DNA from 3 places in the Mesorhizobium sp. M1A.F.Ca.IN.020.04.1.1 genome. Region 3 is predicted to be linked to each of the others. Evidence: predicted binding sites of a transcription regulator. Region 3 holds the regulator's gene; each other region holds the start of a gene.
What was found. The regulator LexA, encoded in region 3, represses DNA repair genes until DNA is damaged. The targets are predictions, from matches to a motif close to TGTTCNNNNTGTGTTCNG.
Positions count from the first base shown of each region.

Region 1: a site for LexA is predicted at 3,918-3,935, ahead of EOA49_RS20610 (single-stranded DNA-binding protein). Genes of this name have one in related genera too.
Region 2: a site for LexA is predicted at 7,240-7,257, ahead of recA (recombinase RecA). Genes of this name have one in related genera too.

Region 1 covers NZ_RZSN01000108.1:10,382-19,884, forward strand. Annotated here, with positions in the region: gene EOA49_RS20580 (AraC family transcriptional regulator) at 1-572, opposite strand, end outside; gene EOA49_RS20585 (hypothetical protein) at 657-1,226, shown strand; gene EOA49_RS20590 (VOC family protein) at 1,219-1,596, shown strand; gene EOA49_RS20595 (MarC family protein) at 1,688-2,317, shown strand; gene EOA49_RS20600 (OsmC family protein) at 2,335-2,760, opposite strand; gene EOA49_RS20605 (DUF2306 domain-containing protein) at 2,866-3,264, opposite strand; gene EOA49_RS20610 (single-stranded DNA-binding protein) at 3,299-3,817, opposite strand; gene EOA49_RS20615 (cupin domain-containing protein) at 4,074-4,391, shown strand; gene EOA49_RS20620 (metalloregulator ArsR/SmtB family transcription factor) at 4,436-4,750, shown strand; gene EOA49_RS20625 (SRPBCC domain-containing protein) at 4,747-5,238, shown strand; gene EOA49_RS20630 (ATP-dependent Clp protease proteolytic subunit) at 5,261-5,866, shown strand; gene EOA49_RS20635 (hypothetical protein) at 5,948-6,214, shown strand; gene uvrA (excinuclease ABC subunit UvrA) at 6,964-9,503, shown strand, end outside.
Region 2 covers NZ_RZSN01000120.1:8,156-17,658, reverse strand. Annotated here, with positions in the region: gene sufC (Fe-S cluster assembly ATPase SufC) at 1-142, shown strand, start outside; gene sufD (Fe-S cluster assembly protein SufD) at 168-1,448, shown strand; gene EOA49_RS21860 (cysteine desulfurase) at 1,553-2,794, shown strand; gene EOA49_RS21855 (SUF system Fe-S cluster assembly protein) at 2,800-3,192, shown strand; gene sufA (Fe-S cluster assembly scaffold SufA) at 3,301-3,687, shown strand; gene EOA49_RS21845 (DUF2199 domain-containing protein) at 3,688-4,206, shown strand; gene EOA49_RS21840 (GFA family protein) at 4,215-4,712, opposite strand; gene EOA49_RS21835 (TfoX/Sxy family protein) at 4,802-5,125, shown strand; gene EOA49_RS21830 (pseudouridine-5'-phosphate glycosidase) at 5,129-6,046, opposite strand; gene EOA49_RS21825 (carbohydrate kinase family protein) at 6,096-7,034, opposite strand; gene recA (recombinase RecA) at 7,315-8,415, shown strand; gene alaS (alanine--tRNA ligase) at 8,684-9,503, shown strand, end outside.
Region 3 covers NZ_RZSN01000174.1:1,404-10,906, forward strand. Annotated here, with positions in the region: gene lpxI (UDP-2,3-diacylglucosamine diphosphatase LpxI) at 1-838, shown strand, start outside; gene lpxB (lipid-A-disaccharide synthase) at 828-2,009, shown strand; gene gltA (citrate synthase) at 2,089-3,417, opposite strand; gene gltX (glutamate--tRNA ligase) at 3,599-5,023, opposite strand; gene EOA49_RS26020 (ComEC/Rec2 family competence protein) at 5,126-7,573, shown strand; gene lexA (transcriptional repressor LexA) at 7,567-8,301, opposite strand; gene glp (gephyrin-like molybdotransferase Glp) at 8,418-9,503, opposite strand, start outside.

The sequences.
Region 1 (9,503 bases), on a different contig from region 3:
TCGGTCAGCGAAAGCGGGCGATCGGCGTTGAGCTCGATCAAACGCACCGCCTCGGCTACGCGTTTCTGGTCGCGGGCGCTGGGTGTCCAGGCAACCTCGGACGAATTGGCCGCAGCCCCGACCACCGCGCAGGCAATGCGCAGACCGAGTTCCTCGAACGCCTCGCCGTCGCCCGTTTGCTGCGCCGCCTCCGCTTGCGCCAGCAACGGCGCCAGCACCGGCAAGGGCGGCAGGCGTGGGTCGGCAAAGCCGAGCCGGCTTGCGCCCGGCACATCGGCGACGACGCGCTCCATATAGGCCGGCGAAAAATGGAAGGAGAGGCAGCGGTCGCCCGCGCCGTGCTCGTGGCCGCACTCGTAGCAGGCGCCCGGATTGCCGAGCAGGATGGCGCCTGGAGCAAGCATTGCCGTGCCCTGGCGCGTCCGGTAGCGGAACGTGCCCCTGGTCACGGCGGCGACGCAGAAACCGCGATGCTGTTCTTCAAACGGGCGGTCGCCGGCGCGAGCCGTGCAGATCACGTCGGATACCTGCCAGCCATGCCCTGAGGCCAGGTTTTTCTCAGTCGTCGCCATCGCGAAAAAATAGCAATTTTTCCCAAGCCCAGAACCCCGCCATGCCCCTATTGCTCGCCTCTCCTGACAAACGAGGCAGCAACCATGACCGATCCCTTTGCCGAAGCCCTGCACAGCGACGCTCCCAATCCGGATCTCGCCGAAAAGCTCAAACTCTACGGCCGCTTCATCGGCGCCTGGACCTTCGACGCCACGCGCACGCTGGAGGACGGCACCAGGCTCACTGGGCGCGGCGAGGTGCATTTCGGCTGGGTTCTGGAGGGCAAGGCGGTCCAGGACGTCTGGATTCTGCCGGCGCGGAATGCCGGGGTGCAAGCCTCTCTCGGGCCATGGACCTTCTACGGCACGACGTTGCGCGTCTACGACCCCGGCGCGGACGCCTGGCATATCCTCTGGAGCGATCCGCGCAACCAGTATTACAGCCGCCAGCTCGGCCGCGCCGAAGGCGACACAATCGTGCAGATCGGCGCCGACGGCATCGGCTCCTCGGTGCGCTGGAGCTTTTCGCACATTACCGAGAACGCCTTCCGCTGGCTTGGCGAGCGTTCGCATGACGGCGGCAAAACCTGGCGCAAGGAGGTCGAGTTCCTGGCGCGGCGCTCGACTCCAGCCCGGCCGATCAACCACCTTAATCATGAAGAAAAGGATGGTTGACCATATCTCGATCGGCGTCCGCGACTGCGACGCCTCGAAACGCTTCTACGACGCCGCTTTTGAGCCCCTCGGCTACTCGTGCCTCAGCCAGTCACCCGGCTCGCTCGGCTACAGCGCCAGGACCGTAGAACTCTGGGTCAATGAGGCCGGCCGGCCGGTCCCGGCCGACGCGGACTCCGGCCTGCACTTCTGCTTTGCCGCACCGACACGCGCCGGCGTCGACGCTTTCCATGCGGCGGCCTTGCTTGCGGGTGGCAAGGACAATGGCCGGCCCGGCCTGCGCGCCGCCTATGGCGACAACTACTACGCCGCCTTCGTAATCGACCCTGACGTCTACCGGCTCGAGGCTTATTGCAGCAAAGCTGAATAGCCGGCTGAAATCCTCCCGTCCTGTTCCCACCGCTCCCCCTTTGCTCTACGAATGCAGGGCTTGGGCTTCGCCAGGCGGGAGGGGACCAGCGATGCCGAGCTTCGACACCCTGTTCAACGCCTTCGTCACCATCCTGGTGACCATCGATCCGCCCGGGCTGGCACCGCTCTTCCTCGCCGTCACGCGTGGCATGAACCGGGACGAGCGCCAGCAGGTCTCGGTGCGAGCTTCGGTGATCGGCTTTCTGGTGATGGCGTTGTTCGCCGTCGCCGGCGCCTCGATCCTGTCGGTGTTCGGCATCACGCTGCCGGCCTTCCGCGTCGCCGGCGGCTTCCTGCTTTTCTTCATCGCCTTCGAAATGGTGTTCGAGCGCCGTCAGGACCGCAAGGAGAAGATCGGCGACGTCGCCATCACCAAGGACATGATCCACAACATCGCCGCCTTTCCGCTGGCGATCCCGCTGATCGCCGGTCCCGGCGCGATATCGGCGACAGTGCTGCTGTCAGGACACTTCGAGGGCTTTGCCGCGCAAGCGGCGCTGGTCGGCATCATCGCGATCTGTCTTGTGCTCACCTTTCTGGTGTTCGTGCTGGCAGAGCGCATCGACCGCATCCTCGGCCAGACCGGCCGCTCGATCCTGACGAGGCTGCTCGGCGTCATCCTGGCGGCGCTTGCGGTGCAGTTCGTCGCCGACGGCGTGAGGGCGCTGATGGCTGCCTGAGCAGCATCCCTACTGCCTTATTTCACAGCTGTATCGACCACCTCGAAATCATGCGTGACGGCCGCCGTCTTGGCCATCATGGCGGTGGCCGAGCAGTATTTCTCGATCGACAGATCGATCGCCCTTTTCACCTTGTCGCGCGACAGCGCGCGACCCTTGACGATGAAATGCATGTGGATGCGGGTGAAGACGCGCGGTTCCGTCTCGGCACGATCCGCGTCCAGCTCGACCACGCAGTCCTCGACCGCCTCGCGACCTTTTTCGAGGATATGGACCACGTCATAGGCCGAGCAGCCGCCGGTGCCGATCAGCACCAGCTCCATTGGGCTCGGCCCTGGCGTCCGGCCTTCCGGCCCACGCGCCGTGCCCAGCACGACTTTGTGACCGCTGCCGGACTCGCCGACAAAGGTGCGTTCCTCAACCCATTTGACGCGTGCTTTCACGATGATCTTCCTTAGACGCTTGCTTTGCAAGCGGACTATCGCCGCAACTATCAACTATAGGCAATTCCGGACGGAAAACCGCGACGCACTTTCGCTCGAAATTGTTTATTGGCCGAATACGACCGTGTGCATGATGCGGCCGGGCACCAACGTGAAGATGCCGGCGCCGATCAGCGCAAATAGGTAGAGCTTGATCATGGCGCTGCGATGCGCGGCCACTTTATGGGTGTGCGCATACCAGACCGCCAGCGGGGCGGTGACAACCACCAGGATCGACAGGATGTGGATCGGGCTGAACGGCCCGATCAGGCGTATCTGCTGGATCCAGAAGCTCGAGACGGCGACGACCAGCATCAGCGCGGCCCAGGCATAGCCCAAGACGCGGTGGCGTGTCGTGCCTTTCGGCAATGCCAGTTGCGCCCCGCCTATCGCTAGCGCGGCGAAGGCGGCGAACGCGTGCAATGGAATGGGAGGAGGCGCTGTCAGCAACGGTCCGAGCGACATCGCGCCTTCCCCTCAAACGACGATTGCGAGACCTTCAGAACGGAATCTCGTCATCCAGCTCGCGCGACGAACCACCGCCACCGCCCCTGGAACCGCCACCGCCGCCACGGCTGAAGCCTTCGTTCGGGCCCGACTGGCCGAAATCGGAACCCCGGCTGTTGCCGCCGCCGGCATAACTGCCGACCTGGCCGCCGCCTTCGCCGCGCGCGTCGAGCATCTGCAGCTCGCCACGGAATTTCTGCAGTACGACCTCGGTCGTGTAGCGATCGTTGCCGGTCTGGTCCTGCCATTTGCGCGTCTGCAGCTGGCCCTCGACATAGACCTTCATGCCCTTCTTCAAATACTGCTCCGCCACCTTGGCGAGCTGGTCGTTGAAGATGACGACATTGTGCCACTCCGTCTTTTCCTTGCGCTCCCCGGAATTCTTGTCGCGCCAGCTTTCCGACGTGGCGATGCGGATGTTGACGACCGGGTCGCCCGAATTCAGGCGGCGGATTTCAGGGTCCGCCCCGAGATTGCCGACCAGAATGACCTTGTTGACGCTACCCGCCATCGTACTTCTCCGCGCTCATCCGAAACAAATTTTAAGTCGCTCACCTTACAGCCTGCGGTTCGCCCATGCCCGCGAAGGCTGGCTTTTCCCACAAGGTTTTTGTTCTCTCTTCGTTCTAGTCTTGACCGCTGTTTCTGTCAAGGAATGTCAGCAACAGGTAGTATTCCTGGGCAGGAAACAAGGGGATATCGGAATGAACGTTGTTTCGCATGAGGATCAGCCGCGCGAAACGTGGCGCGCCGGAGTCGAAACCCGCATGCATGTTGCCGCCGCCAATGGCGCGGCGGGCCTTTGCATATTCGAGCAGTGGGTCGGACCGGGTAGCGGCGCACCAACGCATGCGCACAAAGTCGAGGAAGTACTGACGGTGATTGCCGGCGAAGCCGAAATGTGGGTCGACGACCGACGGGCCGTGCTTGCCGCCGGGCAGTCCCTGATCATTCCCGCGCACCGCAAGCATGGCTTTCGAAACGTAGCTTCCGGCACGCTTCACATCCATGCCGTGCTCGCATCGCCAATCTTCGAGGCAAGCTTCGACGGAGCCGCGGAGCCGGTGAGACGCTGGACGGCCTAAAACGGCGCTTGCCAAACCAATAAGTATCGACTTATGCTTTGTGCATGATCGAAGCAGAGATTTTCCGGGCCCTGGCCGATCCGACACGCCGGGCCGTCTACGAGCGGCTCGCGGCCGGCGAATTGACGGTGTCCGAGCTGCGCGCCGGCGTGAGCGTGTCGCAGCCGGCCGTCTCGCAGCATCTTGCCGTGCTGCGCGGCGCCGGACTGGTGATCGAGCGGCGCGCGGGCCGCAACGCCTATTACCGCGCCGAACCTCAAGGGCTCGATCCCTTGCTCGGCTGGATCGAACGCTACCGCGCCTTCTGGCCGGAGCGCATCGAGCGTTTGAAGAGGGTTCTGAAGGAAATGGACCAATGACGATTGCCAAACACCCGGCAGCGGCCAACGCGCCGCTCAGCTTCGAATGCGAGCTTCCCGATCCGCCGGAAAAAGTCTGGCGGGCGCTCACCGAGCCGGAACTGCTCGCCGCGTGGCTGATGCCCAACGACATCAAGCCGGCGATCGGTGAGCGCTTTGCCTTTGCCGGACCAAACGCGCCAATCGAGTGCGAAGTGCTCGAGGCCGACCCCGGCAAGCTGCTCCGCTATTCCTGGCGCGAGCGACCGGGCGTGGACGCTGCCGACCGGCTACCGGCATTCGACGGCCCCATCTTCGACAGCATTGTCACCTTCACGCTCGCGCGCACGGTTTCCGGCGGCACGCATCTCAGCATCGTCCATGATGGTTTCGCGACGGTCGCGCAACCTGTCGTCGCCGTTTCCGGCGCCCGCTGCCGGATTTCGCTCGACGCGCGCAAAAGCCCAGCTGCCGCCAACGCGCCAAGCATGGCGCTGCGCGCGGCTTGACCAAAGAACGAGGAGATCTGCGATGAGCGCCTTTGCCAATCTCGTGCCGATGGTAATCGAGCAGTCGAGCCGCGGCGAGCGCGCCTTCGACATTTTCTCGCGGCTGCTCCGCGAACGCATCGTCTTCATCAACGGCGAGATCAATGACGGCGTGTCGGCGCTGGTCTGCGCGCAGCTCCTGTCGCTGGAATCGGATCATCCCGACAAGGAGATATCGATCTACATCAACTCGCCGGGCGGCGTGGTGACCAGCGGCTTCGCCATCTACGACACCATGCAGTACATCTCCTGCCCGGTGTCGACGGTGTGCATGGGCTTTGCCGCCTCGATGGGCTCATTCCTGTTGATGGCAGGCTCGCCCGGTCGGCGCATCGCGCTGCCCAACACCAGGATCGTGCTGCATCAGCCGCTCGGCGGCTTCCAGGGCCAGGCCTCCGACATCCAGCGCCACGCCGACGACATCCTGCGCACCAAGCGCCACATGACGGAGCTGTACGCCAAGCATTGCGACCGGACCTACGACGAGGTCGAGCGCACGCTCGACCGCGACTATTTCATGACCGCCGAGGAAGCTAAGGCCTGGGGGCTCGTCGACCATGTCTACGACACGCGCAAGAAGGCGGCCTGACCGCGCGGCAAATTGATTGCGGCGCATCTGGCCTCGCCTTCGGCGCGCCTCTATAGTTCGCGCATGATCCGAGCGCGTTCCTTGACGAATCTGGGTTTTGCCGTTGTCGCAGTCGCCGGCGTGCTTGCGGTCGGCACCGCCGCTTTTGCCGACGACAATTCGACACAAAAACTGCCCGGCGTGAGCAGCGACTACCGTATCGCCAAGCCCGCGCCGCAGCCCGAGCCTGACGACGCACTGCCAGCCGGCAGCAACGGCACGTTCAAGATCGGCGACACCGATGTCAGGATTTCGGGCAGCATAACCATCGACATGGCAACGGGCGCCATCAGGCCTCCCAACCACTGAAGCTTACCCCGCATTGCGGACGCCGGCGACGGACCTCCGGCTCGCAAAATGCAAGCCCCGCCACTGCTTCCGCAGGTGGACGGGGCTTTCATGGATCTGAAACCCAATTTTAGCCGGGAGTGGACTGCCGGCGTTCTGTTTCGGATGCAACGCGGCTTTCAGCCGACGATCCGACTATGGTCTCTGATTGTAGGAATCGGCAGGTCACGTTTTTCGGGAGGCGCTCACGCCTACCCTGGCACTATGCCCGCCGCGGCTCCATCGCTTCGTGGAGCCTCAAGGGACTGTCCGGTGGCGTCATGCTCCGCTCCTGGTCCGTTGTGGCAATGTCGTCCGAAGCGCAAATCGCTGAAGCCTGCGGCGTCTCGCAGGCCACCTCTGGGTGACGAGGCCATCGACAGACGGCCGGCTTCGTTGACGCCTTTGAGACTGCCCCCATGGGTCCGAGACGTCAACCGTTGAAGAGCCGGTTACAGAAAAATGTGATCGATCGGAGGTTACGTCCAGGTAAGTCGAATGCCTTCGACTGATCGGTCGCGACGGTTTTTGCAGCCGCTGTTTCCACAGCGCTTTGTCAGGAGGGTGTTCGGCCTTTGTTCTTTCCGCTTGCCCGCTCGCGCGAAAGGCGGTTAAACGCTTTGGTCGAGATTGTGGCTTCTCTCGACGCGGCGACGAGATTACCTACATAGGGGATGGCCGGGACAAACCCGCCAATCCAGCAAATTCCAGACCTGAGGCGGCGACCGGCGATGGCCGACCAAAAATATCTTTCCATTCGCGGCGCGCGCGAACACAATCTCAAGAACGTCGATCTCGACCTGCCGCGCGACAGCCTGATCGTCATGACCGGCCTGTCGGGATCCGGCAAGTCGTCGCTTGCCTTCGACACCATCTATGCCGAGGGTCAGCGTCGCTATGTCGAAAGCCTTTCGGCCTATGCCCGCCAGTTCCTGGAAATGATGCAGAAGCCGGACGTCGACCAGATCGACGGCTTGTCTCCCGCCATCTCGATCGAGCAGAAGACGACGTCGCGCAACCCGCGCTCGACAGTCGGCACCGTCACCGAAATCTACGACTATATGCGCCTGCTCTTCGCCCGCGTCGGCATTCCCTATTCGCCGGCCACCGGCCTGCCGATCGAAAGCCAGACGGTCAGCCAGATGGTTGACCGCGTGCTGGCGCTGGACGAGGGCACGCGTCTCTACCTGCTGGCGCCGATCGTGCGCGGCCGCAAGGGCGAATACCGCAAGGAACTTCTGGAGCTGCAGAAGAAGGGGTTCCAGCGCGTCAAGGTCGACGGCGTCTTCTACGAGATCGCCGACGTGCCGGCGCTGGACAAGAAATACAAGCACGACATCGACGTGGTCGTCGACCGCATCGTAGTTCGCGGCGATCTGGCGACGCGGCTTGCGGATTCGATGGAGACGGCGCTGAAGCTCGCCGACGGGCTTGCGGTGGCCGAGTTCGCCGACAAGCCGCTCGACGCCAGCCGGACGGGCGAGGACTCGGTCAACAAGTCGAAGAACGAGACGCATGAGCGCATCATGTTCTCGGAAAAATTCGCCTGCCCGGTGTCCGGCTTCACCATTCCCGAGATCGAGCCCAGGCTGTTCTCCTTCAACAATCCGTTCGGCGCCTGCCCGACCTGCGACGGCCTCGGCAGCCAGCGCGCCATCGACGCCAACCTCATTGTGCCGGACGAGAATGTCTCGCTGCGCGACGGCGCCATCAGCCCGTGGGCGAAATCGACCTCGCCCTATTACGCGCAGACGCTTGAGGCCTTGGGCAAGGCCTATGGCTTCAAGCTCGGCGACAAGTTCAAGGATCTGAGCGCCGAGGCGCAGCAGGCCGTGCTGCACGGCACGGGCGAGCGCGAGATCACCTTCCAGTATGACGACGGCCTGCGGTCCTACAAAACGACCAAGACCTTCGAGGGCGTCATCCCCAACCTCGACCGGCGCTGGAAAGAAACGGAATCGGCCTGGATGCGCGAGGAGATCGAGCGCTTCATGTCGGCCACCCCCTGCCCCGCCTGCAACGGCTACCGGCTGAAGCCGGAAGCGCTCTCAGTCAAGATCGCCGGCAGGCACATCGGCGAGGTCACGGAGCTGTCGATCCGCAAGGCCGACCGGTGGTTCACCGATCTGCCGGCGCAGCTCAACGAAAAGCAGAATGAGATCGCCGTCCGGGTGCTGAAGGAAATCCGCGAGCGCCTGCGTTTCTTGAACGATGTCGGCCTCGACTATCTGACGTTGTCGCGCAATTCCGGCACGCTGTCGGGCGGCGAGAGCCAGCGCATTCGTTTGGCCTCGCAGATCGGCTCAGGCTTGACGGGCGTGCTCTACGTCCTGGACGAGCCGTCTATCGGTCTGCACCAGCGCGACAATGCCCGCCTGCTCGATACGCTGAAGCACCTGCGCGACATCGGCAACACGGTGATCGTCGTCGAGCATGACGAGGACGCCATCCTGCATGCCGACTATGTCGTCGATATCGGCCCGGCCGCCGGCATCCATGGCGGTGAGATCATCGCGCAAGGCACGCCGCAGCAGATCATGGCGACGCCCGCCTCGATCACCGGCAAGTATTTGTCGGGCGAGCTCGAGGTCGCGACGCCGGCGGTGCGCCGCGAGGCGAAAAAGAACCGGCGTATCAAGGTCGTCGGCGCGCGCGGCAACAATCTGAAAAACGTCACGGCGGAGATCCCGCTCGGCACTTTCACCTGCGTCACCGGCGTCTCCGGCGGCGGCAAGTCGACCTTCCTGATCGAGACGCTGTTCAAGGCGGCCTCACGCCGCATCATGGGCTCGCGCGAGCATCCGGCCGAGCATGATCGCATCGAGGGCCTGGAGTTCCTCGACAAGGTCATCGATATCGACCAGTCGCCGATTGGCCGCACGCCGCGCTCCAACCCCGCCACTTATACCGGCGCCTTCACGCCGATCCGCGATTGGTTCGCCGGTCTGCCGGAGGCTAAGGCGCGCGGCTATCAGCCGGGCCGTTTCTCCTTCAACGTCAAGGGCGGCCGCTGCGAGGCGTGCCAGGGCGACGGCGTCATCAAGATCGAGATGCACTTCCTGCCCGACGTCTACGTCACCTGCGACGTCTGCCATGGCAAGCGCTACAACCGCGAGACGCTGGACGTGCTGTTCAAGGGCAAGTCGATCGCCGACGTGCTCGACATGACGGTCGAGGAAGGCGTCGAGTTCTTCTCGGCGGTGCCCGGCGTGCGCGACAAGCTGGAGACGCTGAAGCAGGTCGGGCTCGGCTACATCCACATCGGCCAGCA
Region 2 (9,503 bases), on a different contig from region 3:
CTATCAGCGCCTGCTCGAGCATATCGTGCCGGACAGCGTGCACGTGCTCTACAAGGGCCAGGTGATCAAGTCGGGCGACAAGTCGCTGGCGCTCGATCTTGAAACCAACGGCTATGCCGGCGTGATCGGGCAAGCCGCGTGAGATGGGGCCAAGTGAGGCAAGAGCAATGAACATGCACGCACAGCCCCAGCGGACATTGGCCGAAACGGCGCTGATCGACGCCTTCGGCGAGCGGCTGTCGCTGCTGCCCGGCGACGGCGCGGTGATGGTCAAGCGCGACGACGCGATCGAGGCGATCAAGCACGGCCTGCCGACGCGCCGCGTCGAATCCTGGCATTATACGGACCTGCGCCGGCTGCTGACCTCGGTGCCGGCCTTCGAGGCCGGGGACATCGCAAAGGCGCTCGATCCGGTCCTCGACGGTTCGGCCGTTCTGCCGGTGCTGAACGGCGTTTCGAGCGCCAAGGCTCCCGAGATCGAAGGCGTCACGGTGGAGCGCCTGTCGGAGAAGCTCACCGACGGCAGTATCGCGCCGGGGCTCGATCGCTATGGCGCCGATGACGCAATCGGCGCGCTGAACACCGCCTTCGTCGCCGACGGCTATTTCGTCGACATCGCCGACGGCACCGAGCTGGAAAAGCCGATCGAGCTGCAGAACCTCCAGGCCGGCGGTCAGACGCATGTGCGGCTCCTGGCACGTGTCGGAGTCGGCGCCAAGGCAATCATCGTCGAGCGCCAGACGGGCGAGGCAAGCGAAGACGGCGAGGCGCTTGTCAGCTCGGTCAGCCAGCTCGTGGTCGGCGACGGCGCCGAGGTGACCTGGCTGGTCGTGCAGGAGCAGCCGGACACGGCAACGCACCTTGCCCAGTTCAAGGCGCATATCGGCAAGGACGCCAAGCTGACGCTGTTCGTGATGAACGCCGGCGGCAAGCTGGTGCGCCAGGAAGTCGTGGTCAGGACGACTGGCGAAGGCGCCGATTTCAAGCTGCGCGGCATCAACCTTCTGGCCGGCGACACGCATACCGACACCACCATGGTGCTCGATCATGCCGTGCCGCACACCGCCTCGACCGAAGTGATCCGCAACGTTGTGACCGGCAAGGCGCGGGGCGTCTTCCAGGGTCGCATCAACGTCCACCAATACGCGCAGAAGACCAACGCCAAGATGGCGTGCAACACGCTGCTCCTGTCGGACGAGGGTGAGTTCTCGACCAAGCCGGAACTGGAAATCTTTGCCGACGACGTCGTCTGCGGTCACGGCGCGACAGTCACCGAGATTGACCACAACCATCTGTTCTATCTGATGGCGCGCGGCATCGACGAAAAAGCGGCGCGCGGCCTTCTGGTGAAGGCTTTCGTCGCGGAAGTGATCGAGGAACTGGACGACGAGGCGCTCGTCGACGCGCTCGAAGCGCGGCTCGACGCCTGGTTTTCGACGCACGGATAGCGCTTTCCCCTTCTCCTACTTGGGAGAAGGTGAATTGGCGCGGAGCGCCAAGACGGATGAGGGGTGCTGGGACGGAGTGAGGCGAAGCCTCGAAAGACCTTGTGATGGACCAGAAGATCGAAACCGCTCCCTACGACGTCGAGGCGATCCGCCGCGACTTCCCGATCCTGTCGCGGCAGGTCTACGGTAAGCCGCTGGTCTATCTCGACAACGGCGCCTCGGCGCAGAAGCCGCAGGTGGTGCTCGACACGATCCAGCACGCCTATTCCCAGGACTACGCCAATGTCCATCGCGGCCTGCATTTTCTGTCGAATGCCGCGACCGATGCTTATGAGAAAGCACGCGAGACGGTACGCCGCTTCCTCAATGCGCCGAGCACCGACAACATCGTCTTCACCTCCAACACCACCTCGGCGATCAACACGGTCGCCTATGGCTATGGCATGCCGAGGATCGGCGAGGGCGACGAGATCGTGCTCTCGATCATGGAGCACCACTCCAACATCGTGCCCTGGCATTTCATCCGCGAGCGGCAGGGCGCGAAGCTTGTCTGGGTGCCGGTCGACGATCTCGGCGCCTTCCATATCGAGGAATTCGAGAAGCGGATGACGAACCGCACAAAACTCGTCGCCATCACCCATATGTCGAACGCGCTGGGCACGGTGACGCCGATCAAGGAGATCGTGCGCATCGCGCATTCGCGTGGAATTCCCGTGCTCGTCGACGGCAGCCAGAGCGCCGTGCATATGCCGATCGACGTGCAGGAGCTGGATTGCGACTTCTTCGTGTTCACCGGCCACAAGGTTTACGGTCCGTCCGGCATCGGCGTGCTCTACGGCAAGAAGCACATGCTGGAAGCGATGCGGCCCTTCATGGGTGGCGGCGAAATGATCGAGGAGGTGACGGAAGACATCGTCACCTACAACGAGCCGCCGCACCGTTTCGAGGCCGGCACGCCGCCGATCGTGCAGGCGATCGGGCTGGGCGCCGCGCTCGAATATATGGAAAAGGTCGGCCGCGAGCGCATCGCGGCGCATGAGGCGGACCTCAAGAATTACGCGCACGAGCGGCTGCGCGCCATCAATTCGCTGCGCATCTTCGGCGACGCGCCCGGCAAGGGCGCCATCATCTCGTTCGAATTGCAGGGCATCCACGCCCATGACGTGTCGATGCTTATAGACAGGCAAGGCGTCGCGGTCCGCGCCGGCACGCATTGCGCCCAGCCGCTGTTGAAACGCTTCGGCGTGACCTCCACATGCAGAGCATCGTTCGGCATGTATAACACCAAGGCCGAAGTCGACGCTTTGGCCGATGCGCTGGAAAAGGCGCGAAAGTTCTTCGGATGACGATGATGGACGATGTGACCACCACCACAGAGACCGCGCCGGAAACGGCCGGTAACGGCCTCGTCTCAGCCTCGGCGATCCCCGCCGATGAGCTAGCGAGGCTGACCGACGATATCGTCTCGGCGCTGAAGACTGTCTACGATCCGGAAATCCCGGCCGACATCTATGAGCTCGGCCTCGTCTACAGGATCGACATCGAGGACGACCGGACGGTCAAGATCGACATGACGCTGACCGCGCCGGGCTGCCCGGTGGCCGGCGAAATGCCGGGCTGGGTCGAGAACGCCGTCGGCGCCGTGGAGGGGGTTTCGGGCGTCGAGGTCAACATGGTGTTCGACCCGCCGTGGACACCCGACCGGATGTCGGAAGAGGCGCAGGTCGCGGTTGGATGGTACTAGCCAGCGACCCCACTAAGGTTGGCTGGCTTGCAGCAAAGGTGAAACTTCACCATCTTAACGGCAGACTCATTCCGCGGGCCTTGAACCCGCGCGAACGTGGAGAATGACATGGGACGCTTCGCCGTCATCACGATGACCGACAAGGCCGCGGACCGCGTGCGTGAGATCGTCGCTACGCGCGACAACGCGCATGGGATCCGTCTTGGCATCAAGAAGGGCGGCTGCGCCGGGATGGAATACACGGTCGCTCTGGTCACCGAGCCGAACCCCAAGGACGATCATATCGAGCGCGACGGCGCGCACGTCTATGTCGCGCCGGAAGCGGCGCTTTTCCTGCTCGGAACCGAGATGGATTTCGAGCAGACGACGCTGCGAACCGGCTTCACCTTCAGGAACCCGAACCAGAGCTCGGCCTGCGGCTGCGGCGAATCCGTCGAGCTGAAGCCGGCCGATCTCAAGGCGCTGGCGGAGGTGCGCGCTTCAAGCGCTGCTTAGGTGAGCGCCGAGGCATATCGCTGGCGATGTGCCTGCTGTGACCAGGAGTTCACCGGACTTCCCACCGATATAGCCTTTGGCGCACCGGTGAATCCAGACGCGCTTGACGAGGTAGCTCGGTCGACTTTCCGCAAGAACGACGATTTTTGCGTGGTGAGTTACGCCACGGGGCAAACAGACCGCTTCATTCGTTGCCTGCTGCCCTTGCCGGTACCTCAGTTGGCCGAAGAGTTCTGTTTCGGTGTTTGGATGTCCGTCTCGGAAAGAAGCTGGAATGTGTATCGAGCCGGGTATGATAGCGGCCAATATGAGGACGAGCTCTGCTTCGGGTATTTGATGCACGACATTCCTGAGTATCCGAGCTCGATGCACCTGCATGCCAATGTTGTGTTTCAGCCCGGCAATCTGCGTCCCAGGGTTTTTCTGCATGATGCAGACCACCCCTTGGTCGCCGCGCAGCGCGAAGGGGTGGATGTGAGGCAGATCGAGCGCTGGGTTGCGCTAACCCATCGCTCTTAGATTCAGGCTTAGTCCACCCACGAGCTGGTGCGCTTGTGCCAGTCGGCGATCGATTCTTCGGGATAGAGCTCGAACACCTTGTCGTTCTTGCCGATCGCCGGTTCGACCCAGCTCGCCTTGTATTTCAGCATCAGATGCACCTTTTCCGGCGGCTTCGGCAGGTCGCTGTCGATCGCCGAGGCGAAGGGGTGGACGAGGTCCGGCCAAGTCGGGTCGTAGAGCCAGAGCGCGGCGCCGCATGTCTTGCAAAAATTGCGCTCGCCGGTCGAGACCTCGCAGTGCGGATGCTCGTCGTCCTCGATCTCAGCGCGGTAGACGCCGAGATTGGGCTTGCCGGTGACCTTGAGCGTTTGGTTGTCGGCGCCGAGATTGATGGCAAAACCGCCGCCGCCCTGCTGCTTGCGGCAGATCGAGCAGTAGCAGAGCATGAACGGCACGGGCGTATGACTTTCCACCTCGAAGCGGACGGCGCCGCAGCGGCAGGAGCCTTTGAGCAGGACAGGCATGGCGCGAACCTCCATTTCATGTCTCAACCTGTCAGCATGCTGTTGGTTGCTGCGATGACAAGTCCCATGCTGGATGAGATGATTGCGGCATGGACAATGACCGCCTCGAAGAATTGTTCGAGAGCCTGGGGCCGATCAGCATCCGAAAACTGTTCGGCGGCAAGGGAATCTATTGCGACGGCGTCATCGTCGCGGTGGTCGTGCGCGGCGAACTGATGCTGAAGGCCGACGAGGAGACGATCCCCGAATTCGAGGCCGCCGGCTGTAGCCAATGGACCTATACCGGCTCGCGGCACGGCAAGGAGGTGGCGATGCCCTATTGGAGCGTTCCCGACAGCGCCTTCGACGATCCCGACGAAATGGCGGTCTGGGCGCGGCGCGCTTATGAAGCGGGGCGGCGCGCGGGCAGATAAGGCTTACAGCGCCTTCGCGATCTCCGCCGCCAGCCGCGCATTGTTTTCGACCAGCGCGATGTTGGTCTTGAGGCTGCGGCCGCCGGTGAGCTCCAAAATCCACGACAGGAGGAACGGCGTCACGGCTTTGCCGGTGATGTTCTGCGCTTCGGCCGCCTTTTGCGCGGCCTGGATGTAGCCGTCCATCTCGGCTGCCGGGATCTCGTCGTTCTGCGGCACCGGATTGGCGACCAGTATGCCGCCGCCGAGGCCGAGCGCCTGCCGGATATGATAGAAATGCGCGATATCTTCAGGCGCATGCAACGTCAGCGGCGCGCGGAAGGGCGATTGCCTGGACCAGAAGGCCGGCATGGTCTCGCAGCCATGGCCGATGACTGGCACGCCGCGCGTCTCCAGCACTTCCAGCGTCTTTTCGATGTCGAGGATCGCCTTGGCGCCGGCCGAGACGACGACGACCGGCGTGCGCGCCAGCTCGTCGAGGTCGGCCGAGATGTCAAAACTCTTTTCGGCGCCCTTGTGGACGCCGCCGATGCCGCCGGTGGCGAAGACCTTTATGCCGGCCATGTGCGCGGCGATCATGGTGGCGGCCACGGTGGTGCCGCCGGTGCGCTTTTGGGCGACGGCAAAGCCGATATCGGCACGCGACAGCTTCATGGCGTCGCCGGTCATGGCAAGCGATTCGCGCTCGCCATCGGAAAGGCCAATCTTGATGCGTCCATCGACCACGGCGATCGTCGCCGGCACGGCGCCGCTCTCGGCGATGATCTGCTCGACCTTGGCGGCCATCGCGCCATTGTCGGGGTATGGCATACCGTGGGTAATGATGGTGCTTTCCAGCGCCACCACAGGCCGCCCGGCGGCAAGCGCCTCCGCCACTGGCGGATGAATGTCGATGAAGGGGCGGGCGGTTTCGGGCGTCATGTCCGTTCTCCACTCCGGAGAAAACACTCCGGCAAGATAGTTTGTGGCCCTATGCCACCACCCGTGCCTCGGGCACAAGGGCAAGCGCCTGGCCAAAACTGCCGGCGGTGAAAGACGGTACCGCCTCGGCGCTCTCGATGGCGAGCATCGCCGCGGCAACACCTTCGCGCAGTGCCCTCCGCAAAGGCAGCCCGCGCAGCAGCGCGGCAACCGTTGCTCCGGTCAGGGCGTCGCCGGCGCCGGTTACGTCGGCAACTCGTCGCGGGGAGGGCGGGTCGATGGCGAAGACGCCCGATTGGTCGAAGCCGAGCACCGGAGCACTGCCGGCCGTGATCACGCCTGCCGTCAAGCTCAGCCGCCTGAGTTCCCCGACAAGATCGCGGCCGGAAATATCCGCACCAGCCAGCGCCGCCGCCTCTCGGCGGTTCATGAACAGCAGCGAAAGATTGCCGAGCAGCGGCGCTAGCCGCACCACCTTGGCTGGCGAGATGGCGATGGCGAAAACCGGCTTGTCGCCGGCTTGCGCAACCAGACGCTCGAGGGCCGCCGTTGGCAGGTTCGCGTCGCAGAGGATCGCGTCTGCCTCGGCGATCGCCTCGCGCACCTTGGCGCGGCGGATCTGCTTGGGGAAGGCGAGGTCGTAAAGGCCCATATCGGCAAAGCCGACGATCAGCTCCCCCTCGCTGTCGATCAGCGCAGTGTAGCTCGGCGTCGTGCGGTCGAGGAACACCGCCGAAAGGTCGGCGATGCCGGCCTCGTCGATCGCCGATGCGACCGCCTCACCCGCCGCATCGCCGCCGCGCACCGAAAGCAGCGAGGCCGAGACGCCGCGCTTCACAATGCTGCGCAGCGCGTTGAAGACGCCGCCGCCGACATCCTCGCGCATGATGCCGGGATTGGATGCGGCGGGCACGTAAGGGCCCGAGACCTGGCCGCGCCGGTCGATATGGGCGCCGCCCAGCGCCAGGATGTTTGGGGATGTCGGCATGCCGCGGAGGTGACCTCGTTGATTGTTTGCGTGCGCACACTAGGTTTCCGCGCATCGCCCCGCAATCGGGTCGCGATTCGGGCCGCCCGGATAACGAGATCTCGCTTGGATCAGCAGCACTGGTTCACGCCATCTCTAGTGAGACAAAAATAGAACAAATCCAGATATTATTTGTTTTCCAGTCATTTGCTGCCTCTTGCCAGATGAGAACAAAAAAGGTACAAACTGGCAGGGATCACGGATTGTCCGGCCTTCATTGACGACCAAGGGGTGATGTATCATGGCTCAGAATAGTTTGCGGCTTGTAGAGGATAAGGCAGTGGACAAATCAAAGGCTCTGGATGCGGCGCTGTCGCAAATCGAGCGCGCTTTCGGCAAGGGCTCGATCATGCGGCTCGGCGCCAATGAGCAGGTGGTCGAGATCGAAACCGTGCCGACGGGATCGCTCGGGCTGGACATCGCGCTCGGCGTTGGCGGGCTGCCGCGCGGCCGCATCATCGAAATCTACGGGCCGGAAAGCTCGGGCAAGACGACGCTGGCGCTGCACACGGTTGCGGAAGCCCAGAAGAAGGGCGGTATCTGCGCCTTCGTCGATGCCGAGCACGCGCTCGATCCGGTCTATGCCCGCAAGCTCGGCGTGGACCTCGAAAACCTCCTGATCTCGCAGCCCGACACGGGTGAGCAGGCGCTGGAGATCTGCGACACGCTGGTGCGCTCCGGCGCAATCGACGTTCTGGTGGTCGATTCGGTGGCGGCGCTGACGCCGCGCGCCGAAATCGAGGGCGAGATGGGCGACGCGCTGCCCGGCCTGCAGGCCCGCTTGATGAGCCAGGCGCTGCGCAAGCTGACCGCGTCAATCTCGCGCTCCAACACCATGGTCATCTTCATCAACCAGATCCGTATGAAGATCGGCGTCATGTTCGGCTCGCCGGAAACCACGACCGGCGGCAACGCGCTGAAATTCTACGCCTCGGTGCGCCTCGACATCCGCCGCATCGGCTCGGTCAAGGATCGCGACGAAGTGGTCGGCAACCAGACCCGCGTCAAGGTGGTGAAGAACAAGCTGGCTCCGCCCTTCAAGGTGGTCGAGTTCGACATCATGTATGGCGAGGGCGTGTCGAAGACCGGCGAGCTCGTCGATCTCGGGGTCAAGGCCGGCGTGGTCGAGAAGTCGGGCGCCTGGTTCTCCTACAATTCGCAGCGTCTCGGTCAGGGCCGTGAGAACGCCAAGCTTTTCCTGCGCGACAATCCGGACACGGCGCGCGAGATCGAGCTGGCGCTGAGGCAGAATGCCGGGCTGATCGCCGAAAAATTCCTCGAGAACGGCGGCTCCGAAGGCGGTGGTGACGACAGCTTCGAGGACGAGGCTGGCGCGATGTAGGCACTGCCGGAGTTCGGCCATAATCCGGATCCATTATCTAAAGCTGATGTAATCGAGTTCCCTAGTGCTGCGTTCGAACCGCCGGCCTTCGTGCCGGCGGTTTACGTTTGGGGGCGAGGGCACAGGCCGCCCAGCCGGAGGATTGGCCTTGGTTCCGTGTTTCTGGACAGGGTCAAGAGCTACGGCTAAAAGGCCAATCTATCTTCTGACACACGAAAGCCCATTTGCCGCCGGCCTGGCCGGCGGTTTTCGCGAAAAGGCAGTATCCATGAGTGGCGTGAACGAGATCCGGTCGACATTCCTCGACTACTTCCGCAAGGAGGGTCATGAGATCGTTGCCTCCAGCCCGCTGGTGCCGCGCAACGATCCGACGCTGATGTTCACCAACGCCGGCATGGTGCAATTCAAGAACGTGTTCACCGGCCTGGAGAAGCGGTCCTATTCGCGCGCCGCGACCGCGCAGAAGAGCGTGCGCGCCGGCGGCAAGCACAACGATCTCGACAATGTCGGCTACACCGCGCGCCATCTCACCTTTTTCGAGATGCTCGGCAATTTCTCGTTCGGCGATTATTTCAAGGAGCGCGCGATCGAGCTTGCCTGGAACCTGATCACCAAGGAATTCGGCCTGCCGAAGGACAAGCTTCTGGTCACCGTCTATCACACCGATGACGAGGCGGCCGGCTACTGGAAGAAGATCGCCGGCTTCTCAGACGATCACATCATCCGCATTCCGACCTCTGACAATTTCTGGGCGATGGGCGACACCGGTCCCTGCGGTCCGTGCTCGGAGATATTCATCGATCGCGGCGAGCATATCTGGGGCGGTCCGCCCGGCAGCCCGGAGGAGGACGGCGACCGGTTCCTCGAATTCTGGAACCTGGTGTTCATGCAATATGAGCAGGTGACAAAAGACGAGCGCATCGACCTGCCGCGCCCGTCGATCGACACCGGCATGGGCCTGGAGCGCATGGCTTCGATCCTTCAGGGAGTGGAGAGCGTCTTTGAGACCGACCTGTTCCGGCATTTGATCGATGCGGCATGCTCGGCGCTAGGGCACGGTCACAACCAGGAGAACGCAGCATCCTTCC
Region 3 (9,503 bases):
CGCCGGTGGCGGCAGCCTGCCGGTCGAAGTGGCGGAAGGTCTGGTCAGACAGGGACATTCGCCTTTCATCATCCTGGCCGAGGGCGAGGTGGATCGCGAAGCGGACTTTGCCGCCTACGAGCAGGCGACGCTTGCGCTCGAAGACATCGGCTTCCTGCTTCCCTTGCTGAAGCGCGAAGGCATTAGCCACCTGGTTCTTGCCGGCGAGATCAAGCGCAGGCCGCGGCTTGCGAAGATACGTCCAACGCTCAGTCTGCTGACGATAATCCCCTCCGTGGCAATGGCGCTGGCCCGCGGCGACGACGGGCTTCTGAAGGTTCTGACGCGCGGGCTGGAAAGGCGCGGTATCACCGTGGTCGGAGCGCATGAGATCGTTCCAGATCTCGCTGCCGGCGAGGGCATGCTGACCAAGGCGGGACCAAAGCAATCGGACTGGCGCGATATCGAGGCGGGCCGCGCGGCGGCCAAGGTAATCGGCGAGCTTGACGTCGGCCAGGCGGCGATTGCGGTCGGAGGGCGGGTTATCGCGTTGGAAGGCATCGAAGGCACTAAGGGCCTGCTCGAGAGGACGCGCGAATTGCGCGGGCACGGCAGGCTCGCCGGCAAGACGCGCGGCGTCCTGGTCAAATGCGCCAAGCCAGGGCAGGAGCTGCGCGCCGACTTGCCCTCGATAGGCCCGCAGACGGTCGAGGCCGCACACGCGGCCGGCCTTGCCGGCATCGCCGTCGAAGCCGGCCGCTCGCTCATTCTCGAAGGCCCGGCGACTCTCGCGCGGGCCAATGCGCTTGGCTTGTTCATCGTCGGATTTCCCGCGACGGAGCCGACCGATGGCCAGTGAGAGGCCGCTCAAGATCGCCATCGTCGCGGGCGAGGAATCGGGCGACCTGCTGGGCGCCGACATCGTGCGTGCGCTCGAAAAGACCACCGGCCGTAAGATCCGGCTCGTCGGCATCGGCGGCCGGCATCTGCAGGAACTAGGGCTGACACCGCTCTTCGACGGCAGCGAGATCGCGCTGATGGGCTTCAGCGCCGTCTTGCGCGACCTGCCGCGGCTGATGCGCCGGATCAGCCAAACAGCCGGCGCCATCGCGGCGGGGCGGCCGGATTGCCTGATCACCATCGACAGCCCTGATTTTTCGCTGCGCGTCGCCAAAAGGGTCCGCGCCGCCGCGCCCGCTATCCCGATCGTCCATTATGTCTGCCCGAGCGTGTGGGCATGGCGGCCGGGCAGGGCGGCGGCGATGAGGCCCTATGTCGATCACATCCTCTGCATCCTGCCCTTCGAAGTGAAGGCGCTCACCCGGCTTGGTGGCCCCCCCGGCACCTATGTCGGCCACCGGCTGACCCAGGATCCCGGCGTGCTTGGCGCCGCCAAGGCGCAGAGCTTGCCGCGGGACCTGTCGGAGGATCGCGTGAAGACGCTGCTCGTGCTGCCCGGCTCGCGCCGCGGCGAGGTGCGCCGGCTGATCGAGCCGTTCGGCAAGGCGATATCGGTCTTGCATCAGCGCGGTCACCGCTTGCGGCTGATGCTGCCGACGGTGCCGCATGTCGCCGACCTGGTGAAAACATCCGTCACGCGTTGGGACGAGAAGCCAGAAATCATCACCGATCCGGAGCGCAAATGGTTGGCTTTCGGCAAGGCCGATGCGGCTCTGATCGCCTCCGGAACCGTTTCGCTCGAGCTTGCGCTTTGCGGTGTTCCAATGGTCTCCAGCTACAAGCTCGATCCGATCGCGAGGCAGCTGCTGCAGCATCTGGTGACGACCTGGTCGGCGCTGCTGCCCAATTTGATCGCCGATCGCGCGCTGGTGCCGGAGTTCTACGATCAGTATGTCAGGCCGGAGAACCTGGCGCGTCAGCTGGAAGCCCTTTTTGCCGATACCGGCATGCGCGCCTGGCAGCGGGCAGGTTTCGCCGAAATCGCCAGGCGCATGGCGACCGACAGGCCGTCGGGCGAGATTGCTGCCGAGGTGGTGCTGGGGTGCATCAAGAAAGCGAATAGGGAGTAGCGAATAGCGAGCAGGCTAGGCGCGAGCGCCGACGGGTTTCTTTCACTGTTCGCTACTCGCTGTTTCGCTATTCGCTCAATCACCGCTTCGCAATCGGCACGTAGTCGCGCTCCGTGGCGCCGGTGTAGAGCTGGCGCGGGCGGCCGATCTTCTGGTGCGGGTCTTCGATCATTTCCTTCCACTGCGCGATCCAGCCGACGGTGCGGGCGACCGCGAACAGCACGGTGAACATGGTGGTGGGGAAGCCCAGCGCCTTCAGCGTGATACCCGAATAGAAGTCGACGTTCGGATAGAGCTTCTTCTCGATGAAATACTCGTCGGTCAGCGCGATCTTCTCCAGCTCCATCGCGATGTCGAGCAGCGGATCATCCTTGATGCCGAGCTCGCCCAACACCTCATGCGCCGTCTTCTGCATGATCTTGGCGCGCGGATCGTAGTTCTTGTAGACGCGATGGCCGAAGCCCATCAGGCGGAACGGGTCGTTCTTGTCCTTGGCGCGGGCGATGAATTCCGGGATGTGATCGACATGGCCGATCTCGCCCAGCATGTTGAGGGCCGCCTCGTTGGCGCCGCCATGCGCGGGGCCCCAGAGGCAAGCAATGCCGGCCGCGATGCAGGCGAACGGATTGGCGCCCGAAGAGCCGGCGAGACGAACCGTCGAAGTCGACGCGTTCTGCTCGTGATCGGCGTGCAGGATGAAGATGCGCTCCATGGCGCGCGCCAGCACCGGATTGATCTTGTACTCCTCACACGGCACGGCAAAGCACATGTGCAGGAAGTTGGCGGCGAAATTCAGCTCGTTCTTCGGGTAAATGAAGGGCTGGCCGATGTGGTATTTGTAGGCCATTGCCGCGATCGTCGGCATCTTGGCGATCAGTCGCATGGAGGCGACCATGCGCTGATATGGGTCCGAGATGTCGGTCGAGTCGTGGTAGAAGGCCGACAGCGCGCCGACCACGCCGCACATGACGGCCATCGGATGGGCGTCGCGGCGGAAGCCGGTGAAGAAGCGCGACATCTGCTCATGCACCATGGTGTGGCGCGTCACGCGATAGTCGAAGTCGTCCTTCTGCGCCTTGGTCGGCAATTCGCCGTAGAGCAGGAGATAACAGACCTCGAGGAAGTCGCCGTGCTCGGCGAGCTGGTCGATCGGGTACCCGCGATGCAGTAGGATGCCGGCGTCGCCGTCGATGAAGGTGATCGCCGACTCGCAGCTTGCCGTCGAGGTGAAACCGGGATCGTAGGTGAAGGCCCCGGTGGTGCTGTACAGCGCGCCGATGTCGATGACGTCGGGCCCGGTCGAGCCGCTTCGCACCTTGAATTCATGCGTCTTGCCGGCGAGCTCGAGCCTTGCGGTCGACTCGCGCGCCTTGCCGCCCGATTCCAGTTTTGTCGCAGCTTCGCTCATTGCAAACTCCTTTATGTTTTCTCATGCCGGCAAGGCAATTCCTGCAAACGACACGTCGAAATCACCGGAATGCGCGAACTTGCCACCGCATTTTAGGAGGTGCGTGCCAGATTGGGCCAAGGCCTAATGTTGCACTGCGAAACACACCTTTCAATGCCAATCTTCTTGGGCCAGTTCGCTCCTAATCGATTTGATCCGCAACCCGCGCCAGGCTCTCCTCACGGCCGAGCACGGCGAGTACATCGAACACGCCGGGCGAGGTGCTGCGGCCGGTGAGCGCGGCTCTCAGCGGTTGGGCCACGGCGCCGAGCTTATGGCCGCCGGCCTGCGCAAAGTCGCGAATAGCGGCTTCCGCGGTTGCGGCGCTCCATTCGCTGGAGATCGCGGCGAGCGCGGCATGGGTACCGCGCAAAATGGCGCGGGCGTCGCTGCCAAGCAACCCCGCAGCCCTTTCGTCGAGCTGCAAGGGCCGCTCGGCGAACAGGAAGCCGGCTCCATCGACGAGCTCGACCAACGTCTTTGCCCGCTCCTTGAGGCCCGGCATGGCAGCAAGCAGCTGTGCCTGGCGCCTGTCGTCGAGCTTGGCCGCAAGCGCCGGGCCACCCTCGAGATAGGGCAGGGTGGCTACGAGAATATCAAATAGCGCCTTGTCGTCCATCTTGCGCATATGGACGCCGTTCAGCGCCTCGAGCTTGGCGAAGTCGAACCGGGCGGCGCCCTTGTTGACGTCGGCGATGTCGAACCAGGAGATCATATCCTTGATCGACATCACCTCGTCGTCGCCGTGGCTCCAGCCGAGCCTGGCCAGATAGTTGAGCAGGGCCTCCGGCAGATAGCCCATGGCGCGATAAGCCTCGACGCCGAGCGCGCCGTGGCGCTTCGACAGCTTGGCGCCGTCGGCACCATGGATCAGCGGGATGTGCGACATCGACGGCACGGTCCAGCCCATGGCGTTGTAGATTACGGTCTGGCGCGCGGCGTTGGTCAGGTGATCGTCGCCGCGGATGATGTGGGTGACGCCCATATCGTGATCGTCGACGACGACGGCATGCATGTAGGTCGGGTTGCCGTCCGAGCGCAGGATGATGAAGTCGTCGAGGTCCTTGTTCGGGAATCGCACCTCGCCCTGCACGCGGTCGTGCACGACGGTCTCTCCTTCGGTCGGCGCCTTGATGCGGATGGCGCCCTTGACGCCGGGAGGCGCCTCGGAGGGGTCGCGGTCGCGCCACTGGCCATTGTAGCGCGGCGGCAGCCCCTTGGCCCGCGCCGCCTCGCGCATCGCCTCCAGCTCGGCAGGCGTCTCATAGCTGTAATAGGCCTTGCCCAGCCGTACGAGCTCCTCTGCCACCTCACGGTGGCGCGGCGCTCGCTCGAACTGCGACACGGCCTCGCCGTCCCATGAGAGGCCGAGCCAGGTCAGCCCGTCCAGGATAGCGGCTGTCGCCGCTTCGGTGGAGCGCTCGCGGTCGGTGTCCTCGATGCGCAGCAGCATCGTGCCGCCCGTGTGCCTGGCGTAGAGCCAGTTGAACAGCGCCGTGCGCGCCCCGCCGATGTGCAGATAGCCGGTGGGCGAGGGGGCAAAGCGGGTGACGACCTTGTCGGACATGGAACTCTCGGAAGAAGCTCTGAAGCGGGCATGATTGCGCGGACTTTCGCGCGGTGGGCGTTCATGTAGCATAGGAGGTCTGGGGCGCAAGGGGCAGACCCGATGGCTGGACGTGGCCGGGGTGCGGAGGATGGCGAGAAGACGACGGCTGGCGTGAGCGAGCGCCTGCTGTTTGCCGACACCGTGCCTGCTGAGGCAGTACCGGTTTGGGTTCCCGTGCCGCGTCCGGCCACCGAGATTTCGGACGGCGACGCCGTCGTGAAGCCGCCTCCGCCGGCAGCCATCGACTTGATCCGCAGGCGGTTCCGCCGTGCCTCGTTTTCCGCGATTCGCCGGGGTGTGGCCGAGGCAGCCTCCACCGAGCTCGACCGCGGCATCGGCTTCCTCCTGGTGCCGGTGTTCCTGGCCGCCGGCGTGATACTCTATTATTCCTTGAGCGCCGAGCCGGATCTTTACAGACCGCTGGCGGCGGTGGCGCTGATGGCTCTATGCGCGGCGGTTTCGCGTCCCTGGCTGAAGACACACCTGGTCTTTATGGCGGCGTTGTTTTGCGCGCTGGGATTCGTCGCCGCGAAGGTCGAGACCTGGCGCGCCGCTACACCGATGCTCGGCTCCGAAATCCAGACGCGGCTGACAGGCCGCGTCGTCATCGCCGAGGAAATGGCCAATGGCCGCGTCAGGCTGACCATCGATCTCGTCTCGACCGCGCATCCAAAGCTGCGCTACGCGCCGGATCGCGTCAGGCTTTCGGCACGCAGGATCCCGGCCGGCATGAAGGCCGGATCGCTGGTGATGGGTTACGCGCGGCTTCTGCCGCCGACCGGGCCGGTCCGTCCCGAAAGCTATGATTTTTCCTTCGACAGCTATTTTTCCGGCATCGGCGGCAGCGGATTTTTCCTCGGCGACCCGAAAGTCATTCCGCCAACCGACCCGATCGCTCAGACGAGCATCGCCTCGGCCATCGAGAACGCGCGCGAAAATATTGCCGACCACATCAGAAGCACCGTCGGCGGACCCGAAGGCGAGATTGCCGCCGCACTGATCGTCGGCGTGCGCGCCGGCATTCCCGAGGACATCAACGAGGCGATGCGGCGGACCGGCATCTATCACATCATCTCGATTTCGGGCCTGCACATGGCGCTGGTCGCCGGCACGGTCATGCTTCTGCTGCGCGGCGCCTTTGCGCTGTTCCCGGATTTTTCGTCACGCCGGCCGGTGAAGAAATATGCCGCGACAATCGCGCTTATGTCGATCGCCGCCTATCTCGTCATCTCCGGCGTGGTGGTCGCCGCCGAGCGAAGCTTCATCATGCTGGCCGTCATGCTGATCGCCGTGCTTTTCGATCGCGCCGCGCTGACGATGCGCAACTTGGCGATCTCGGCCATCGCCGTCATCCTGGTGTCGCCGCATGAAGTGGTTGGCCCGAGCTTTCAGATGTCGTTCGCGGCAACCGCCGCCCTTGTCGGCGCCTATGCCGGCTGGTCCGACTACCGCGCCGGCAAGGTGAGAGCGCCGCCGGACAAGCGTTCGTTCCTGCGGTTCATGTCGCACAAACTGGCAGTCGGAGCAGGTGGCGCCGCAATGACGTCGATCATTGCCGGAAGTGCCACGGCGCTGTTTGCCATCTGGCATTTCCAGCGCGTCTCGCCGCTCAGCCTGCTGGCCAATCTCGCGATCATGCCGATCGTCACGATCGTGATGTTTCTCGCCGTCGCCAGCGCGGTCATGATGCCGTTCGGCTTCGACGGGCCCTTCCTCTATTTGATGGGCAAGGGCCTGGCGGCGATGATCGCGATCTCGGCGTGGATTTCGGAGTGGTCGCCGGTCGATGCCGTGGGCCTGATCTCGATCCATTCGGTGCTGCTGGCGACGATCGCGCTCGTCATCGCCACGATGGCGACTACCTGGCTCAGGCTGGCCGCAATTCCTTTCGCTGCCGCGGCCGTGATGATCATCCCGCAGGTGCGCACGCCGGACCTGCTGATCTCGGAGGACGCGCATCTGGTGGCGATGCCGATCGGCGGCGGCGAACTCGCCATCAATCGCGCCCGCTCCAACGAGTTCACCACCGATAACTGGAAACGTGCGCTCAAGGCCGAAACGATCGTGCCGCCGGAGACATTCGCCAAGGGCACGCTGGACTTGGCCGATCCGGTCGACCTGCCGCCTGGATCGCCCTTTTACTGCACGGGCGATCTCTGCATTGGCCGGCATCCATCAGGCGCGATCGTCGCGCTCGCCGAGAACCGCGAAGCTGCCCGGCCTGCCTGCGACTTCGCAGACCTCATCGTCATCAACGACGCCACGGCCTACAATCCCTGCCACGATCCGCGTATCCTCGTCGTCACCAAGCGGCAGCTCGCGCGCGACGGCAGTGCCGCCGTCTTCTTCGATCCGCAATCGGCGACGGCGCGAGCAACCATTCAATACGCCGTCGAAAAACCGTACCGCCCTTGGCACGAACAGCGGCGCTACTCGCGTGAGGCGAGGGGGTTGGCGCCTTACAAGAAGCCCGAGAAGCCGGAAGCCAAGCCGCAGCCCCCTCAGTAGCGGCGGATGAGCCCGACGAGCTTGCCCTGAACCTTCACGCGATCGGGACCGAAGATGCGCGTCTCATAGGCCGGATTGGCAGCCTCGAGCGCGATGGAGGCGCCCTTGCGGCGGAAGCGCTTCAGCGTCGCCTCCTCGTCATCGACCAGCGCCACGACGATCTCCCCGGGGCTCGCAGTGCTGGCGTTGCGGATGATGACCGTGTCGCCGTCGAAGATGCCGGCCTCGATCATCGAGTCGCCTTTGACCTCGAGCGCGTAGTGCTCGCCGCCCGCGATCATGTCCGGCGGCACTGTGATCGAATGCGTCTGGTGCTGGATGGCGTCGATCGGCACGCCGGCGGCAATGCGACCCATCACCGGGATGGAGACGGCTGAAACGGCGTCGTCGTCATTGCTGGGCGTCGGCGTGCGGGCGGGCGCCGCGGGTTTGATCTGGCGGCCGAGATTGCCTTGGCCGCCCTGGATGACGCTCGGCGAGAACTTCTTCGCCGCATTGAGGCCGGGCGCGATCGAGTCAGGTAGGCGCAGCACTTCAAGGGCACGCGCCCGGTTCGGAAGCCGGCGAATGAAACCGCGCTCCTCCAGCGCCGTGATCAGGCGGTGGATGCCCGATTTCGAGGCAAGGTCGAGCGCTTCCTTCATCTCATCGAAAGACGGCGGAATGCCGCTTTCCTTGAGCCGTTCATGGATGAACATCAGCAGTTCATGTTGTTTGCGCGTCAGCATGGCGGCCCCCGTGGGTTCTGAAACCAGAATCAGAAAAACAAACCCAGAACAAACACTATCTGTTCCAGTTGTGTTCCGCAACCGTTTAAAGTTTAGTGAATGTGTTGACGTTTTGTTCAGCGTAACATCAGAACGCTGCATTCCTCGCCGGCTTCAGCCGCCGGTGCGAAGGGTTGGCGCACGATCAGGCCATTGGCATCGGCGAGCATCCTCAACATCGAGGAATCCTGGATGCCGAACGGTGTTGCGATCAACGCCCCCGCATCTTCGCGGACCACGGCGCGCACATAGTCCTGCCTGAGATCGTTGGCGTGCATTGCGACGCCTAACCGAGCCGTGCGGATTTCCTGACGGCAGGACCGGCCGCCCAGCCGCGCCAGAAGCGGCTTCAGGAACAGCTGCGAGCAGACCAGGCTTGCGACCGGATTGCCGGGCAGGCCGATGCAGCGAATGTCGCCGAGCCGGCCAAACATCAGCGGCTTGCCGGGACGCATGGCGATCTTCCAGAAGTCGAGCTGCATGCCTTCGCCGGTCAGCACGTCATGGATCAAGTCGTGGTCGCCGACGGAGGCGCCGCCAAGCGTGACGATGACGTCGGCGCCGGCCTTGACCGCCTTCTTGACCAGGGCCGCGATCGCGTCCTTGCGGTCGGCGGCGATGCCGAGGTCGAGCGCGCGCGCGCCGACCGACTGGGCCGTAGCTGTGACGCCACAGGCATTCGACGAGATGATCTGGTCGGGGCCGAGCGCGCTGCCCGGCGGCAGCAATTCATCGCCGGTGGCGATGATGGCGAGCAGCGGCTGCCGCACCACGTTGAGACTCGGATGGTTGGCCGATGCCGCCAGCGAAAGCGCCGCCGGATCGAGCTGGCGGCCTTTTTCGAGGAGCAGGTCGCCCTCGCAGAAGTCGAGGCCGCGGCGACGGACGTTTCGTCCCTCCACGGTCGGCTCGGTCACTTCGATGCCGCCGCCGCCGAGATCGCGGACATTCTCCTGGATAACGATGGTATCGGCGCCTTCGGGGAGCGGCGCGCCGGTGAAGATGCGCACGGCCTCGCCCTTGCCGACAGAGCCGGTGAAGCCACGCCCGGCGGGGGCCATGCCGATCACGGAGAGCCGGGCCGGCGCCGAGGCTACGTCGGCGGCCCGTACGGCGTAGCCGTCCATCGCCGACGCATTGAAGGGCGGCTGGGTGCGCAGAGC